2 regions of the Faecalibacterium sp. i21-0019-B1 genome follow, and region 2 is predicted to be linked to the other one. Evidence: predicted binding sites of a transcription regulator. Region 2 holds the regulator's gene; the other holds the start of a gene.
The links. Region 2 encodes NrdR, which represses ribonucleotide reductase genes. Its sites were predicted from a motif close to CACNANATNTNGTG; they were not measured.

Region 1: the regulator NrdR is predicted to act here: its motif matches at 3,917-3,930, upstream of nrdD (anaerobic ribonucleoside-triphosphate reductase).

Annotation. Positions count from the first base shown of each region.
Region 1 is NZ_AP031425.1:2,847,602-2,854,409, reverse strand. Features, by position in the region: gene ACGHP1_RS14200 (RecQ family ATP-dependent DNA helicase) at 1-750, shown strand, start outside; gene nrdG (anaerobic ribonucleoside-triphosphate reductase activating protein) at 827-1,384, opposite strand; gene nrdD (anaerobic ribonucleoside-triphosphate reductase) at 1,604-3,775, opposite strand; rRNA gene ACGHP1_RS14185 (16S ribosomal RNA) at 4,592-6,102, shown strand; tRNA gene ACGHP1_RS14180 (tRNA-Ala) at 6,224-6,299, shown strand; tRNA gene ACGHP1_RS14175 (tRNA-Ile) at 6,303-6,379, shown strand; rRNA gene ACGHP1_RS14170 (23S ribosomal RNA) at 6,585-6,808, shown strand, end outside.
Region 2 is NZ_AP031425.1:1,590,101-1,596,908, forward strand. Features, by position in the region: gene ACGHP1_RS08035 (hypothetical protein) at 1-354, opposite strand, end outside; gene ACGHP1_RS08040 (spore germination protein) at 351-1,811, opposite strand; gene ACGHP1_RS08045 (DUF421 domain-containing protein) at 1,890-2,582, shown strand; gene ACGHP1_RS08050 (DUF4363 family protein) at 2,592-2,960, shown strand; gene nrdR (transcriptional regulator NrdR) at 3,013-3,483, opposite strand; gene secF (protein translocase subunit SecF) at 3,522-5,858, opposite strand; gene ACGHP1_RS08065 (aminotransferase) at 6,039-6,808, opposite strand, start outside.

The DNA.
Region 1 (6,808 bases), 1.3 Mb from region 2:
CTCTATGACCGGGTGCAGGTCATGGTGGCGACCAATGCCTTCGGCATGGGCATCGACAAGCCCAACGTGCGGTTCGTGATCCACTACAATATGCCCAAGGATGTGGAAAGTTATTATCAGGAAGCAGGCCGTGCAGGCCGCGATGGACAGCCCGCCCGGTGCACGCTGCTCTATTCCGGCACCGATGTGCGCACCATCCGGTTCTTCATCGAGAAGGAGATGGAGGCAGACAACGGCCTGCCCGCCGATGTAAAGGCCGAAGCTGCCCGCAAGGCCGAGGAACGGCTCAAGTACATGACATTTTATTCCACCACGCAGGACTGTCTGCGGGGATTTCTGCTGCATTACTTCGGCGAAGCTGCACCAAAGAAATGCGGCAACTGCTCCTGCTGTCTGGCCGCAGAGCAGGAAGCGCAGCTGCAGGTGGAGTATTCCCGGCGGCGCGCGGCGGATAATGCCCGCCGCCTGACCGAGAAGCCGCGCCGCACAAAGGCGGTGGCAGGCGAGCTGAGCGAGTTTGACGAAAAGCTGCTGAATGCCCTCTATGCTCAGCGCAAGCGGCTGGCCGGAAAGCAGAATATCCCGGCCTTTATGGTGTTCAGCGATGCCACCCTGCGGGAAATGGTGGAAAAGAAGCCGCTGAGCACCGATGAACTGCTGAATATCAGCGGTGTGGGCGAGAAGAAAGCCGCCCGCTACGGCAATGCCTTCCTGCGCATCATCGAGGATGCCGTGGGCAGCAGAGAGTAAAACAAAAAAGAAAGCGTTCGGTTTTCCACACGTTCCGTTCAGGAAGTGGAAAACCGGACGCTCTTTTCTGTTATGTTTATTTTTCCATAGTATGGGTGGCGAACACCTTTTCGTCCTCCCACCACACGGGCTGACCGGCGGCAAGGGTCTTTTTCACATCCAGCAGACGCTGGTTGCTGCTGCCCCGGAACCGCAGGGAGATATCGTGCTTTGCCTGCACGAACTCGCCGTCCACCAGCACATCCAGCAGGCTCAGCAGCTCGTCGGTGGCTTCACACCGGGCAAGGCTTGGCTCTTTGCCGGTCAGCTGTTCCCAGGTGTAGCCGGAATAGCACCATACCGTTTTGTTCGGGTACAAGGCCTTGAAGTTGCGCACGAAGGGCAGCAGCTCCCGCTGATTTTCCGGCTCCATGGGTTCGCCGCCCAGCAGAGAAAGGCCCGCGATATAGTCCGGCTGGCAGGATGCAAACACTTCGTTGCGGGTGGGTTTGTCGAAGGGCTGGCCATAGTCAAAGTCCCACGCCACGGCGTTGAAGCACCCTGGGCAGTGGTGGCGGCAGCCGGACACGAACACGCTGGTGCGCACCCCCGGGCCGTTGGCAATGTCATAGTATTTGATGGTTGCGTAGTTCATAATTTTAGCGGCCTAGCCCTCTCAGGCCGCTTCGCGCCCAGCCTGTTCCCCCTTTTGGCTTCGCCATCTTCCCCCGGCGCGGGGGAAGTCTGTCAAAGGGAGAGCCCCTGGCGAAACCACACACTTTGCATGGACTGTCAAGGCCTCCCACTTTGGGGGAGGTGGCATCGCGTCAGCGATGACGGAGAGGGCAAGGATGCTTTCCTTTCTACAAAAAGGTTACAGATGCAGCACGCGGTCCTTGATCTCCTGCGTGCGGCCCTGATTCCAGAACTGGGTGCCGATATAGCCACAGGTGCGGCGGGCAACGTTCAGCTTGTTCTGGTCGCGGTTGCCGCACTTGGGGCACTCCCACACCAACTTGCCGTCATCCTCCACGATCTTGATCTCGCCGTCATAACCGCAGACCTGACAGTAATCCGACTTGGTGTTCAACTCCGCATACATGATGTTGTCATAGATGAACTGCAGCACACTTATGACGGCTTCCAGATTGTCCTGCATGTTGGGCACTTCCACATAACTGATGGCACCGCCCGGGGACAGGCGCTGGAAGTCGGATTCAAACTTCAGCTTGGTGAAGGCATCGATCTGCTCCGACACATGCACATGGTAGCTGTTGGTGATATAGTTCTTGTCGGTAATGCCGGGCACGATGCCAAAGCGCTTCTGCAGGCACTTGGCGAACTTGTAGGTGGTGGATTCCAGCGGGGTGCCATAGAGAGAGTAGTCGATGTTCTCGGCCTTTTTCCAGGCGTTGCACTTGTCGTTCATGTGCTGCATCACGCTCAGAGCAAAGGGCTTTGCACCGGCATCGGTGTGGCTCTTGCCGGTCATATACTTCACGCACTCATACAGACCGGCATAGCCCAGACTGATGGTGGAGTAGCCGCCGAACAGCAGCTTGTCGATCTTTTCCCCCTTTTTCAGGCGAGCCAGTGCACCATACTGCCACAGAATGGGAGCGGCATCGCTGGGAGTGCCCAGCAGCCGCTTGTGCCGTGCCTGCAGTGCGCGGTGGCACAGGGCCAGACGCTCGTCGAAGATCTTCCAGAACTTCTCAAAGTTGCCCTTGGAGGAGAGTGCCACATCCACCAGATTGATGGTGACAACGCCCTGATTGAACCGACCGTAGTATTTGGGCTTGCCGGTCTCGGGGTCCACATAGGGGGTCAGGAAGCTGCGGCAGCCCATGCAGGTGTAGCAGTGGCCTTCGCCGTTTTTGTCCACCTTGAGCTCCAGCATCTTCTTCTCGGAGATATAGTCGGGCACCATGCGTTTTGCGGTGCACTTGGCGGCCAGCTCGGTCAGATAATAGTAGGGAGTGCCGGGGCGGATGTTGTCCTCTTCCAGCACATAGATCAGCTTGGGGAAGGCGGGGGTGATCCACACACCGGCCTCGTTCTTCACGCCCTGATAGCGCTGGCGGATAGTCTCCTCAATGATGATGGCAAGGTCTGCCTTCTCCTGCGGATTGCGCGCCTCACCCAGATACATGAACACGGTGATAAAGGGGGCCTGACCATTGGTGGTCATCAGCGTGACCACCTGATACTGGATGGTCTGCACACCGCGGTTGATCTCGCTGCGCAGGCGGCGCTCTACGATCTCCTTCTTGCGCTCGGCAGAAACGTCCAGACCGGCCATTTCCACTTCTACCTCAGCGGCGATCTTCTTGCGGGAGACATCCACAAAGGGGGCGAGGTGGGTCAGGCTGATGCTCTGGCCGCCGTACTGGTTGGATGCCACCTGTGCAATGATCTGGGTGGCGATGTTGCAGGCGGTGGAGAAGCTGTGAGGCTTTTCAATATAGGTGCCGGAAATGACGGTGCCGTTCTGCAGCATGTCCTCCAGATTCACCAGATCGCAGTTGTGCATGTGCTGGGCAAAGTAGTCGGAATCGTGGAAGTGGATCAGACCCTCCTGATGTGCCTTGACGATCTCCGGGTCCAGCAGCAGACGGGCGGTCAGATCTTTGGAGATCTCACCGGCCATATAGTCGCGCTGTACGCTGTTCACGGTGGGGTTCTTATTGGCGTTCTCCTGCTTGACCTCTTCGTTCTGGCACTCGATCAGGCTCAGGATGCGCTCATCGGTGGTGTTGGTCTGGCGCTTCAGGCTCTGCACATAGCGGTAGGTGATGTAGTGCCGGGCCACATCATGTGCCTTGATGTCCATGAGCTGGTTCTCCACCATATCCTGCACTTCTTCCACGCTGACGGCGCGGTTCAGCGCCTGACACTGGTCGGTAACAGCAGCGGCGATCTGGGTGATCTGGTCCTTGGTTAGACGGCTCTGGCCGCTCACGGAATCGCTGGCCTTAGTAACAGCGGTGATGATCTTGGTGATATCAAAGGGGACCTCTGCACCGTTGCGTTTGATGATCTTCATCGGCTCTCCTCCTTAACAAATAAAGCACAGTGTGAACGGGTATCTCTTACAATAAGAGATACCCGTTTTACGCACACGATATCCAACAAACTGAATGTAGCTCTATTCTATCACTATCTAGTGGCAAGTCAAGGAAAATACCACTACATTTTGCGTTTTGGAGTTTTAGCCAAAATTCATGGATAATTTTCAGGATAAAATCTGAGCCAAGACCTCTTGACAACGCACACCTGTTTCCGAGGTGTAATATCGCAAAATATTATACGGCGAAAGCTTTATAATACATTATATAAGTAAAGAGAAAGGGCATTTGTGCCAAGCTGCACCAAAGCAGCTGCGGCGCATATACCTCACGGTCAGATGCCGTTTCCGGTCGTGCGCAAAAAAGAATGGAAAAAATCTGTCAAAAAGTGTTGACAAGGAGGCGGGGGTGTGGTATTATACTTGAGCGCCAAGTGCTGAGGCAAAAGAATGACTTCCGAAGCCTCAGCAGGAAGCCCTTGAAAAGAACCAATAGACGCAGAAAACACCAGCTGACACTGAGATGCTTGAAGCAGTCCAAGTTCAGAAAGTTCAAAAGCTTCTAAAAAATAAGGCTTGACAAAAAACCACTTCGGTGGTACAATAAACAGGTCGTCAGCCGAAAGGCTGAGGCGCTACAGGACCTTGAAAATTGAACAATATCGAAAAACTTGTAAGGAACCTTTTAAGTGTTTGGAAAAACACTAAAAACAATTCCAAAAGTAATTCACACAGGACGCAAGCGATTGCGTGCTGAGCGAACAAGATTTAACACTTTAAAAGTGATAAATATCATTTATAAAGAGTTTGATCCTGGCTCAGGACGAACGCTGGCGGCGCGCCTAACACATGCAAGTCGAACGAGCGAGAGAGAGCTTGCTTTCTCGAGCGAGTGGCGAACGGGTGAGTAACGCGTGAGGAACCTGCCTCAAAGAGGGGGACAACAGTTGGAAACGACTGCTAATACCGCATAAGCCCACGGGTCGGCATCGACCAGAGGGAAAAGGAGCAATCCGCTTTGAGATGGCCTCGCGTCCGATTAGCTAGTTGGTGAGGTAATGGCCCACCAAGGCAACGATCGGTAGCCGGACTGAGAGGTTGAACGGCCACATTGGGACTGAGACACGGCCCAGACTCCTACGGGAGGCAGCAGTGGGGAATATTGCACAATGGGGGAAACCCTGATGCAGCGACGCCGCGTGGAGGAAGAAGGTCTTCGGATTGTAAACTCCTGTTGTTGGGGAAGATAATGACGGTACCCAACAAGGAAGTGACGGCTAACTACGTGCCAGCAGCCGCGGTAAAACGTAGGTCACAAGCGTTGTCCGGAATTACTGGGTGTAAAGGGAGCGCAGGCGGGAAGACAAGTTGGAAGTGAAATCTATGGGCTCAACCCATAAACTGCTTTCAAAACTGTTTTTCTTGAGTAGTGCAGAGGTAGGCGGAATTCCCGGTGTAGCGGTGGAATGCGTAGATATCGGGAGGAACACCAGTGGCGAAGGCGGCCTACTGGGCACCAACTGACGCTGAGGCTCGAAAGTGTGGGTAGCAAACAGGATTAGATACCCTGGTAGTCCACACCGTAAACGATGATTACTAGGTGTTGGAGGATTGACCCCTTCAGTGCCGCAGTTAACACAATAAGTAATCCACCTGGGGAGTACGACCGCAAGGTTGAAACTCAAAGGAATTGACGGGGGCCCGCACAAGCAGTGGAGTATGTGGTTTAATTCGACGCAACGCGAAGAACCTTACCAAGTCTTGACATCCCTTGACAGACATAGAAATATGTAATCTCTTCGGAGCAAGGAGACAGGTGGTGCATGGTTGTCGTCAGCTCGTGTCGTGAGATGTTGGGTTAAGTCCCGCAACGAGCGCAACCCTTATGGTCAGTTACTACGCAAGAGGACTCTGGCCAGACTGCCGTTGACAAAACGGAGGAAGGTGGGGATGACGTCAAATCATCATGCCCTTTATGACTTGGGCTACACACGTACTACAATGGCGTTAAACAAAGAGAAGCAAGACCGCGAGGTGGAGCAAAACTCAGAAACAACGTCCCAGTTCGGACTGCAGGCTGCAACTCGCCTGCACGAAGTCGGAATTGCTAGTAATCGTGGATCAGCATGCCACGGTGAATACGTTCCCGGGCCTTGTACACACCGCCCGTCACACCATGAGAGCCGGGGGGACCCGAAGTCGGTAGTCTAACCGCAAGGAGGACGCCGCCGAAGGTAAAACTGGTGATTGGGGTGAAGTCGTAACAAGGTAGCCGTAGGAGAACCTGCGGCTGGATCACCTCCTTTCTAAGGAGTCAGGCAAGGACAGGACATCAAAAGATGGACAGTCCTTGGACAGGTAACAAACGAGAAGAGTAGATATTGTTCGATTTTGAGGGCCCTGAAAAGGGAACTCAATTCCTAATGTGGGGGTTTAGCTCAGCTGGGAGAGCACCTGCTTTGCAAGCAGGGGGTCAAGGGTTCGATTCCCTTAATCTCCACCACATGGGCCAATAGCTCAGCTGGCTAGAGCACACGACTGATAATCGTGAGGTCGATGGTTCGAGTCCATTTTGGCCCACCATGTGATGTTTCTCAAAGTTCCGGGAGACCGGGCTTTGAAGAACATCACCAAGACGTACCTTGAAAACTGAATAATAACTGCGAAACAAAGATTATAGTAAGTTCTTTTTAAGAAATATTGCAATTTCAAAAGGAAGGGTAACAATAATCTTCGTTGGCAAGAGAGAATCAAGAGGATACCAAATGTTCCAAGAGAACGTTTGAAAGGTCAAGCGAACAAGGGCGCAGGGCGAATGCCTTGGCACTGGGAGCCGATGAAAGACGTGATAAGCTGCGATAAGCTTCGGGGAGCTGCAAATAAGCATTGATCCGGAGATCTCTGAATGAGGAAACTCACCTGGGTTCATACTCAGGTACGTTATACTGAACTTCAAAATAGGTATATCGAGGGAACCGCCTGAACTGAAACATCTAAGTAGGGCGAGGAAGA
Region 2 (6,808 bases):
ATCCCAGCCGGAAGGCGGAATACACCACCCTGCCCAGAGCAAAAGCGGCAGCAGGCCGATCAGCGCCATGGAGCGGAACTCCTGCTGGCAGATGTTCTGGGCCTGCATTACGGTTCCAAACAACTCTGCCAGAAACCATGCTCCTGCGGAAAACAGCCAGACCCCCTGCATGGCTGCCCGCTGCCAGCAGGCAGAGAACACCCCACTGATGCATGTGAGCAAAAGAGCCTGAACCGCTCCATGAATGATCATCCCACGCGGAGAGATACCGGTCTGCATTTCTTCTGCCAGCGCAGCTGTCCACACGCTCAGTGCCAGCACGGGAGCAGAAAAGCCTTTCTGTTTTTGTATCATTTTCCCTCCCGTTTCTGCCAGATATTAAAGTCGTGCGCTGAAAGGCGGCGGTAGTTGCGGCGGATGATGCCATCCTCTGCCATAGGCCGCTGCGGGAACGGATGCGCCGCCAGATATGGCACCTGCAGGCAGGCTGTGCCGGAAAGACTGAGCAGAACTGCAAAAAAAGCCCCCGCAAGGCCCACCGGCCCGGCAAGACCTGCAGCCAGCACCACACCCAGACGCAGCAGCGTAGCAGGCTCGTACAAAGAGGGCGTGACGAACACCGCGATGGCCGTGATGCTTGCCACAAAGATCACCGGCGTGCTCATAAGCCCGGTGGCAATGGCAGCATCGCCGATGATCAACGCGGACACCAGACTGACCGAATGCCCCAGCGACTGCGGCATCCGCAGACCTGCTTCCCGGATGACCTCCAAAATGAGTATGACCAGCAGCATTTCCGCAAACAGCGGCAGCGGTGTGGCCTTCTCCGCCGCTTCGATCTTGTACAGAAGCTGCGGTGGGATCAGCTCCGGCAGGTAGACCGCCAGACAGACGAACACACCCGGCAGAAATACTGTGAGGTAGAACGAAACATATTTGAGGATGCGCAGAAAAGAGGAAAACACGGCGGTGGATGCATAATCGTCCAAGCACTCAAAATTTTCGCAGAAAAGAGCCGGAAGCACCATGGCAGAGGGACTTCCGTTGACCAGCACCACAATCTTGCCCTCACAGATCTTTGCCGCCGCCACGGCAGGCCGCTCGGTGTAGCTTACCGGCGTGAACAGCCGCGCCTTGCCCGGCAGCAGCCACGGCACAAAGTAACTGGAATCCAGCAAAAGCTCCGGCTTTGCAGCGGCAAGCGCTTTGCGCACACGGATCACCATGGCGGAGTCTGCCCTGTTTTTGCAGTAGCAGATGGCGTATTCCGTTTGCATTTCGGTATCGGCCTGCGCCACCTCCTGCACCAGATGTTCGGTACGGATGAGCCGCCGCAGCAGGCTCAGATTGACCCGCAGCAGGTCGGCAAAGCCTTCGCGGGAGCCGCGCAGATTGCCCTCCCCGGAAGGCTCGTCTACCGAGCGGAACTTCAGTCCCTGCACCGAGAAGGCAATGCCCTTTGCGCAGCCGTCCAGCAGTAAGACCGCCATGCCTGCCGTCATTCGTTTGATCAGATCAGCCAGATCTGTTACCGGCTCACTTTCTGCCGGAAATGCTGAGCCGTGCAGGATCAGCTCAAAGACCTGCGGCCCGGTGCAACGCTGGCCTGCCTGCTGCGGCGGTGCCTGACGGCTGGCCGCATCCAGTAAAAGCTCCCACAAAGAATCCAGGCTTGCCATGCCGTCAAACAGCAGGATGCTTCCCCTGCAATGATAAATCGTGATCTCCTTGGCATAATAATCCGCAGAGGTGCCAAACATTTTGTCCAGCACCGCAAGATTTGCCGCAAGGCTCTGTGATAACTGCCGCATCCAACCACTCCTTTGCACAGCAGTATGCCCGGCTACAGCGGCATCCATTCCGCCAGAAACGACAGGAGGTCTTGTTACTTGAAGCTTCTGATCTGCCGCACTATCATCATTTATCTGTGCGTTCTGTTTGCCATGCGGCTGATGGGCAAGCGCCAGCTGGGCGAACTGCAGCCAGAAGAACTGGTGTCCACCATTCTCATTTCCAATCTGGCATCCATCTCCATTGAATCGGAAGAGGTGCCCATCACATCCAGCCTGATCCCGCTGTTTCTCATTGCAGCGCTGGAACTGCTGGGCTCCGTGCTGAGCTTCCGCAGCCAGAAATTCTTCAACTTTCTCTCCGGCAGACCCAAAACGGTGATCTTGGACGGGCAGATCGATCAGAAAGCCTTGCGGATGCTGCGGCTGACCACAGCCGACCTGATGGAAGCGCTGCGCGGTAAAAATATTTTTGACCCACGGGAGGTCTCCTACGCGGTGATCGAGACGAACGGCACCCTTTCGGCAGCACTGCGGCCAGAAAAAGAGCCAGCCCGTCTTGCTGACCTGCAGCTGAAGGTGACCCATACCAACGCCACCATTCCCTTTGTGCTGGACGGACAGGTGCTGGAAGACAACCTGCGCTGGTGCGGCAAGGACCGCGCGTGGCTGGAACGCACGGCGCAGGCCAACACCCTGCTGCCGGAAGAAATTTTGCTGCTGATCGGCAACGAGACCGAGGATTATTTTTTGCTAAAAAAAGAGAACCGCCGTGCCGGCGGCTCCCATTGAGGTGAGCGGATGAAGCGGATCTATGCATGTATCGCCATTGTGGCCGTACTGTTGAGCGTAGCCTTTTACAGCAGCTGGAAGGTGCAGAGCTTTGCGGATGTGATCTCGGCAGACCTTGACACCGCCGCCGAAGCCATCCGCAATGCCGACTACCCTGCCGCCCGGCAGGCGCTTGCTGATGGTGCCGACCGGTGCGACCAAATGCGCACCAAAATGAACCACCTGCTGCGCACCGCAGATTTTACCGAGCTGGAAGCTGCACTGCGGGCGGCGGACGGACACCTGGAAATGGGTGCCCCAGAGGAAGCCTTTGGTGAGCTGCGCCGCGCACAGGTACAGGTGGAAACACTGGAATGGCTCTCGCACCGGCTGGTATAAACAAAAACACCGGCCCTGCCCCATTGGGCGAAAGCCGGTGTTCTGATGCGAATTATTTCTGTGGTTCCTTGCGGTCGCCCATCAGCTTTTTCAGCTCATTGAAAAAGCTTTCCACGTCTGCAAACTGACGGTAGACCGATGCAAAGCGAACATATGCCACTTCGTCGATCTTTTTCAGTTCCTGCATGGTCAGCTCACCGATGCGCACGCTGGGGATCTCACGGTCGTAGGAGCTGAGCAGCGTCTGCTCAATGCTGCTTACCGCACGCTCCAGCGATTCGTAGCTGACCGGCCGCTTGGCGCAGGCACGCACCATGGCGTTGAGCAGCTTCTGCCGGTCGAACGGCTCACGGGAGCTGTCCTTTTTGATGACCACAAGCGGAACAGTCTCCACGACCTCATAGGTCGTAAAGCGCATATGGCAGCTCAGGCATTCGCGGCGGCGGCGGATGCGCTCACTGTCTTCGGTGGGGCGGGAATCGATCACTTTGGATTCCTCGGCTCCGCAATAGGGACACTTCATGTTCTGTTCCTCCTGTCCGGTCTGACCGGGCTGTGTTTTTAGGCTTTGGTCTTGGGCTTGCGCTCACTCCACAGCACCCACGCAGAGGTGGAAACGCACAGCGAAGTGTACACGCCGCTGATCATGCCCATCATCAGCGGGAACGCAAAGGTAAAGATGCTGTCCAGACCATACAGCTTTGCCACGATGCACATAACGCCCAGCGCCATCACCGTGGTAATGGTGGTGATCAGGGTGCGGCGGGCGGACTGGTTCACCGAGTGGTTCACCAGCTCTTCAAAGGATGCCTTTTTGCCCATCAGGGTGCGGTTCTCGCGGATACGGTCGTAGACCACAACAGTATCGTTGATGGAGTAGCCAAGGATGGTAAGCATGGCGGCAATGAAGTTGCCATCCAGCGCGGTGCGCAGCAGCACAAAGGTGCCAAACACCACCATCAGGTCGTTCACAAGCGCCAGCACTGCCATCATGCCGCCGGTCAGGCCGCCGATGTTCTTGAAGCGCAGGGCGATGTACAGCAGGATCAGCACCAGTGCAAACACCACGGCAACCAGACTCTTCTGCAGGAACTTGGTGCCCATGGCAGCGCTGACGTTGCTCAGCGACAGCTGTTCAAAATTGTTGTCCGGGCAGCTTTCGTTCAGGCTGTCCAGCAGCTTAGCCACCTGCTCGGTAGTCACTGTTTCGGTACCGGGCATCGAGATTTTCAGGGTCTGGCCACCGGTAGCAACATTCTCGCCGGTCTGCAGGGTCAGGCCGTTATTCTCCAATGCAGAGGATGCAACCTTCTGCACATCCGACATGGTAAAGCTGCCCTCGTAGCTCAGGGTGATCATGGCACCGCCGGTGAACTCGGTATCCAGATGGACACCCAAAACCACAGCGCACAGCACGATGGCTGCCATCAGGCAGGAGGAGATCGTCAGGAAACGCTTGCGCAGGCCCACAAAGTCGATAGGCTTCTTCTCGGTTTTTTCCTTGCCGGGCTTTTCAGCGCCGTAAAGCCAAGGGTTGCGCAGAGCCTTGATGGATGCCGCACCGCGGATCATCACACGGGTAGCAAACACGCCAAACACAAAGTTCAGCAGCACGCCGGTGAGCAGCGTGTAACCGAAGGCATAAATAGTGCCTGCGGTGGAGGGGCCAAAGGCAAAGAACACAAAGTGGAGTGCCTTTGCAAACATGCCGTCCGAGGGGCCAAAGGCACCCATCAGCACGATGGCCACGATGACGATGGTCACGTTGCCGTCAACGATGGGGGTCAGGCCGCGGGCAAAACCGCTCTTGAGTGCGCCATCCAGCGACTTGCCGTTTTTCAGCTCTTCCTTGATGCGTTCTGCCGTGATAACATTGGCATCCACGCCCATGCCGATGGCAAGGATGATGCCTGCGATGCCGGGCAGGGTCATGGTAAAGCTTTCAAACACCGGGAAGTAACCGGAAACGAACGCCAGCGTTGCTGCCACCTGACCAGCCAGTGCAATACATGCAAGGAAGCCCGGCAGACGGTACAGCATCGTCATGAACACCACGATCAGTGCAAAGGCGATCAGGCCGGCCAGAACCATGGCGCTCAGGCTGTTCTCGCCCAGACTGGGGCTGACGGTGGAATAGCTGTCCACCGTCAGTGCAAAGGGCAGTGCGCCGGAGTTGATCTGGCGGGCCATCTTGACGACCTGCTCCTGCGTGAAAGGATTGGAAGCCGAGCTTGTAATGATGGCAGAGCCATCGGTAATAGCGGTGTTGACCGTGGCCGTGCTCACGTTTTCATCGTCCAGCCAGATGCTGATGGTGCCGCCCGATGCAGCCAGCTTTGTGGTAGCATCGCCAAATGCCTTGGCACCGTCATCGGTGAACTTCAAGGAGACGAAATATTCCGAAGCACCGCCATTGCTGACGGGGCCATACTGAGCTGCGGCGCTCTCGATCATGGAGCCGTCCAGGATCAGCTCACCGTCCACACTGCTTCCCTCGCGGAAGGTCAGATAGGCGGTGGTGCCGATCTCATCGATCGCAGCTTCCGGGTCAAAATCCGTCTCACCGGACTGCCACGGGAACTCCAGGATCAGGCTGTCGGAATTGTTGTCCACATACAGCTCATAGTCGGTCACGTTCAGCGCCACGAGACGGTTCTCAATGACGAGCTGGGCTGCTTCCAGCTGTTCTTCGGTAGCATCGTAGCCATCCGACGGCACAAAGGTGACGTTGACACCGCCCTTAATATCCACACCGAAGCGGATATCCTTTGCACCTTTGATGTAGGTCGTGGTCGTATCGCCGTACTTGGCATACACACCGAAGAACGCAGTATACACAAATACCACGATCAACAGCACTGTGGCGATCAGATGCCATGCTTTTCCTTTTGTTTTCATAAAATTCAGGGAACCTCCAAAAGCAGCAGTTCTTGCAGCTGCCGCCCGTATTCTAGTGCGGACCGCCTGCTCCGGCGGGCCTTATCATTTCCGCAAGGGGGCCGTCGTGCCGGCTTTCTTGCGACAAAACTCCCCTGACGGCCCAGACGGGCCGCACAGAGGAGATAAAATCAAAAAATGTTAGTCTGCCTTGTCAGCCAGCAGTTTTTCTGCCACAGCCAGACGCACACAGATGCACAGCAGTTCGGAAGCGGTTTCCACCTCGTCCAGACTGGGATAGGTGGGCGCAATGCGCAGGTGAGAATCCTCGGGGTCCTTGTGATAGGGATATGCAGAACCGGCACCGGTCAGGGTCAGGCCCGCATCCTTGCACAGACCCGCCACGCGCTTTGCACAGCCGGGCATCACATACAGGCTGATGAAGTAGCCGCCCTTGGGGTCCGTCCAGTGGGCAATATCCCCGCAGGGGATGAGGTTGTTCTTGAACGCGGTCTTGACGGCATCAAAGCAGGGCACCAGACGACGACGGTGCTTTGCCATGTGGGCCAGCACACCTTCCTTGTTCTTCAGGAAGCGGACGTGGCGCAGCTGGTTCATCTTGTCGTAGCTGATGATCATGACCGAGAAGCGCTTGCAGATATACTTCATGCTGCTCTCGCTGCAGGCAATGGCAGAGACACCTGCGCCCGGGAAGGTGATCTTGCTGGTGGAAGTGAACATGAACACACGGTTTTCGTTGCCGTACTTCTTGCTCTCGTTCAGCAGCACCGGAGTCTCAATGATCTCATCGGTCAGGTGATGGACGATATAGGCTTCATCCCAGAAGATTTTGAAATCAGGCGCAGCGGTCTTCATCTTGGCAAAACGCTCGATGGTCTCATCGCTGTAGGTGTAGCCATCGGGGTTGGAATACTGCGGCACACACCAGATGCCCTTGATGTCAGGATCCT